2 regions of the Paenibacillus sp. 7523-1 genome follow, and region 1 is predicted to be linked to the other one. Evidence: riboswitches for the same ligand, from Rfam matches in the RefSeq annotation. Region 1 holds a riboswitch; the other holds the start of a gene.

The links. Region 1 has a riboswitch for S-adenosylmethionine ahead of CHH60_RS22505 (methionine ABC transporter ATP-binding protein). Riboswitches for the same ligand answer to the same signal wherever they lie in the genome.
Region 2: linked by a shared signal. The riboswitch ahead of metA (homoserine O-acetyltransferase MetA) and the one ahead of CHH60_RS22505 (methionine ABC transporter ATP-binding protein) in region 1 are both predicted to bind S-adenosylmethionine.

What each region holds. Positions count from the first base shown of each region.
Region 1 covers NZ_NPBR01000022.1:60,956-63,360, forward strand. Annotated here, with positions in the region: gene CHH60_RS22500 (Cthe_2314 family HEPN domain-containing protein) at 1-724, shown strand, start outside; SAM riboswitch class I at 849-988, shown strand; gene CHH60_RS22505 (methionine ABC transporter ATP-binding protein) at 1,114-2,148, shown strand; gene CHH60_RS22510 (methionine ABC transporter permease) at 2,150-2,405, shown strand, end outside.
Region 2 covers NZ_NPBR01000008.1:250,054-252,458, reverse strand. Annotated here, with positions in the region: gene corA (magnesium/cobalt transporter CorA) at 1-121, opposite strand, end outside; gene CHH60_RS29755 (hypothetical protein) at 171-314, shown strand; SAM riboswitch class I at 576-701, shown strand; gene metA (homoserine O-acetyltransferase MetA) at 940-1,857, shown strand; gene CHH60_RS10085 (PLP-dependent transferase) at 1,882-2,405, shown strand, end outside.

The sequences.
Region 1 (2,405 bases):
GCGAACGTTGCTTGGTGAATTGCCGCGTCAGAATGAGGGCGTATTGGAAGAAGCGATCGAATCCATGGTGGAGACACTCGGACTGTTACAACGACAGCTGGATTTGAATCAGGACCCGACTCACGACTATCGCAAACTGTACGTATGGACGCAGGGATTAATTTCTTCACTGGACGAGTTGGAGCAGGCATGCTTCGCTGCATCCCACTTCCGCCAGAAGGTCAGGGCTGGCTCCACCGATGATATGACCATTGAGGAGAAGGCCGAGTATGCCCGATACGTGTACTTCTACAAGGATGGGTTCATTCGTTGTTTTGCGATTCTTGATAAGGCAGGCACGGTATTAAATGAAATTTTTAATCTGAACACATCCAAAGTGAAATCCCATTTTTCGTATTTTACCGTGATGAGACAGTTTGGCTATTCGAAAATGCATAATGATCTTGCTGTTGAATTAATCAAAATTAAGGATGCTTATCGGGAACCGATGAGCAAACTGCGCAAACGACGGAATATGGAGATTCACTACATGAATTCCGAGATGCAGGATGATCTGTGGCAGCTTCATCAAACCTTGCAGGGGAAAGTGAAGCTTGAAGATCTGGATCAGCACCTGGAGGAATTGCGTCAGGGCGTGGATATGGTTTGCGAAACGCTAAAAGCTTCTTATGGTTACATCAATAAAATGTGGCACAAGCAGGGCATGTCAGAACTGGCAAAATAATTTGTGTAATATTTACCTTTGACAAAGCGGAATACTTGGATTATACTGAGTTTCTAATTAAGCGTTACATGACATTAACATGCATACCATTTACATTTTACCACTGAACTTATAAATTTAATATTTCTTATCGAGAGCGGCGGAGGGACAGGCCCGATGAAGCCCGGCAACCGATTTATAACGAATGACAACCAGTCATACTTTATAGATGTTAGGTGCTAATTCCTACAAAATGGTGCACAGCACGATTTTGGCAGATGAGAAGGTATATTCTTTCGTGTGAAGAGCCCTTTTTGTTTCTGCAAAAGGGCTCTTTTTTATATGTCAGAGGGGAGTTTTCCTTTCATTCGGGTAAAGATACATGTAGGCGGTGGGAAGGAGAAGTCATATTGATCGAATTAAAAGGATTAACCAAGACGTATGGCAGAGGTTCAAAGCAAACGACAGCCCTAGCCGATTTGGATCTAAAGATCGGTAAAGGTGAAATATTCGGAGTGATTGGACACTCCGGTGCAGGGAAAAGTACATTGATCCGATGTATCAACCTGCTCGAAAGACCAACATCTGGTGAGGTATGGGTAGATGGAGTCAACCTAACCGGTCTCCATAAGACAGATCTGCAGAAGCAGCGACGCAAGATTGGCATGATATTTCAGCACTTTAATCTGTTATCCTCGGCTACAGTTTATGACAATGTAGCTTTTCCACTAAAGCTCGTGAATACACCTAAAGCTGATATTGACCGCAAGGTGAAGGAGATGCTAACTCTCGTTGGATTGGAGCATCATAGCAGCAAATATCCAGCTCAGCTGTCAGGTGGACAGAAACAAAGAGTTGGTATCGCCCGTGCACTTGCCAGCGATCCTTCCGTTCTGCTGTGTGACGAAGCAACGTCTGCCCTTGATCCACAGACGACAGCTTCGATTCTGAAGCTGCTGCTGGACATCAATCAGAAATACAATCTCACGATTGTTTTGATCACGCATGAGATGCATGTTATTCAGAGCATTTGTGATCAAGTTGCTGTCATTCATCAGGGGGGAATAGTGGAACAAGGCCCTGTAACGGATGTCTTCCTTAAACCACAGCATGCCATCACGCGTGACTTCATGCAGCGTGATCACGAGTCTGAGCTTCTCTTGGAAGAAGCAGCATTGGCACATACGGGAGGAACAGTACAGCAGGATGGCCGGTCACAATTGGTCAAAATTTCGTTTTTGGGTGAGAAGACGTATGAAGCGATTCTGTCGAGAACCGTTCGTCAGACCGGAGTGGACTTCGCCATTCTGCAAGGAACGATCTCAAGGATCAAACAGATCCCATATGGCCAGTTGACCGTGCGGTTTGAAGGCGATGCGGATGCGATCGGCCGGACTGTGCAGGAATTGAAAGAGCAAGGGCTTGATGTGGAGGTGCTTCGTTAATATGGATTTTTCAACTGTACGTTGGGAAGAGATCGGTAAGGCCTCCATTGAAACACTGCAAATTCTGGGAGCTTCCGGTTTGTTCACCATCATTATCGGGTTGCCGCTGGGTGTGCTGCTATTCATGACAGCAAGATCGGCTTCCATCCAGTCACGTACGATTTACACCGTGTTATCTATTATTGTTAATATACTGAGGTCAGTACCCTTTATCATTCTGATTGTTGCCCTCATTCCGTTCACACGTTCACTCGTGG
Region 2 (2,405 bases), on a different contig from region 1:
GTACCGCCAGATCATCAACGTCTGCATCAATCCAGTAAAATCCCTCAGCTGGTGGCGTTAGCGCCTGCTCAATATCGTCCACCGGGATAAATACACCGTTGTTTACCAACCGGATTTTCATCGTTCATCCACTCCTTCTGCACCCGCCAAACAGGCGGATTTTCATCAATATGGGCGCAAAAAGAACAGATCAGCCGGTCGGCAGCGGAGCCTGGAAGTCAGGAGTGCGTTCGCTCTATAACCAAACGGAAATAACGTCCCGCTGCCGGCATGCTGATGTCAATTCTCTATGCAGTTTGTCGGAATACGGCTGACAGTCAGGCCTCGGGTCGCCATCCATTGAATATGTCACCTCTCACATAAGGGTTTGCAACACTTGTTTAGTATACCGCTGGTACATGGTGCTTTCAAGCGCAAAAATGTGTCTATTTCGCGCCCTGAAGCAGTGTATGACAGCGATAGACAAACGGTTCCGGTCTACATGAACAGACATAAAACTACATGCTTGACGTGAGAGGATTAATGTTTTAAAGTAGACGGTGAAGTACACTAAATACACAATTGAATAAGGCGAAATCTTATCAAGAGTAGGTGGAGGGACTGGCCCGATGAAACCCGGCAACCGGCGGTATACCGCACGGTGCTAATTCTTGCAGCGACTAAGTGTCCATTGAGGCACTGTTGTAACTGAGAGATGAGAGAGGCGCATATCTATTTACATATGACCTTTCTCGGAATCCGAGGAAGGTCTTTGTTATATGCACCGACTTCTCAGCACTGATTTTCGCTATGGAACTTGAGTTTGTCAGGTTAGAGCGCTGCGCTTTTTGCAATTCTCCACCTATAGACAAGCTCATGGCAGTCTAGAACAGTATTGATGTGAAAACATCAAACCTGTGATGGCTGCATCTATCTATGCACAAGGAGGAGTTGTACATCATGCCAATCAAAATTCCAGACGCACTGCCTGCCAAGGAAGTCCTCGCAGGTGAGAACATCTTCGTAATGGACGAGACACATGCTTACCAGCAGGATATTCGTCCACTACGCATTGCTATATTAAACCTGATGCCTACTAAGGAAACAACAGAAACCCAACTGCTTCGTTTGGTGGGGAACACCCCAATACAGGTCGATATCGTTCTGGTTCATCCCAAGTCTCACACATCGAAGAACACATCACAGGAGTATCTGAATCTTTTCTACAAAACCTTTGATGAGATTGAACACCGCCGTTTTGACGGGATGATCATTACAGGTGCCCCTGTTGAGCAAATGGATTTCGAAGACGTAAATTATTGGAAGGAAATCCAGGAGATCTTCGATTGGACCAAAACCAACGTCACATCGACCATGCACATCTGTTGGGCTTCTCAGGCTGGTCTGTACCATCATTTCGGTGTACCTAAGGTACCGCTGGAAGAGAAGTGTTTTGGCGTATTTCCACATACGATCAACAAATCTCATGTACAGCTGCTTCGCGGATTTGATGAAGTGTTCAATGTCCCACATTCCCGTCATACCGAAGTTCGGCGTGAGGATATTGAGAAGAACGATAACCTCGAAATTTTGGCCGAATCGGAGGAAGCTGGCATTTTCCTGGTTGCCACCAAAGACGGCAAACAAATTTTTGTGACAGGGCATGCGGAGTATGATCCATTGTCCTTGAAATGGGAATACGACCGCGATGCATCCAAAGGATTGGACATCGCACTGCCAAGACACTATTTTCCAAACGACGATCCATCCCGTGTTCCTCCGGCAACCTGGCGGGCACATGCAAACTTATTATTCTCTAATTGGCTCAATTACTATGTGTATCAGGAGACGCCTTACGATATTGGCCCGCAAATCTAATCGAGATTACAGGAGGATACTGCAATGGAAGACAATAAGTTGAAAATCGAAAGCCGCTTGGCTCAAATCGGATCCGTCAATGAGCCGGGAACTGGTGCCGTGAATTTCCCCATCTATCAATCAACGGCGTTCCGCCATCCAAAGCTCGGGCAGAGCACAGGCTTTGACTACATTCGTACGACCAATCCAACGCGTAAGGTACTGGAAGAAGCTGCAGCCGCTTTGGAATCAGGTGATGCCGGTTTTGCCTGTAGCTCGGGCATGGCAGCGCTGCAAACGATCTTTGCCATGTTTGGACAGGGAGATCATCTGATTGTCTCGCTGGATCTGTATGGGGGAACGTATCGTCTTCTAGAGCGTATCCTCTCCCGTTTTGGCGTAACGGCAAGCTACGTGGACACGAATGATCTGGTGGCCATGGAAGACATTCGTCAGCCGAACACCAAAGCTGTATTTATCGAAACGCCAACCAATCCACTTATGATGATTACGGATATTGAAGCGGTCAGCTCCTGGGCGAAAAGCCATAACCTGTTGACGATTGTTGA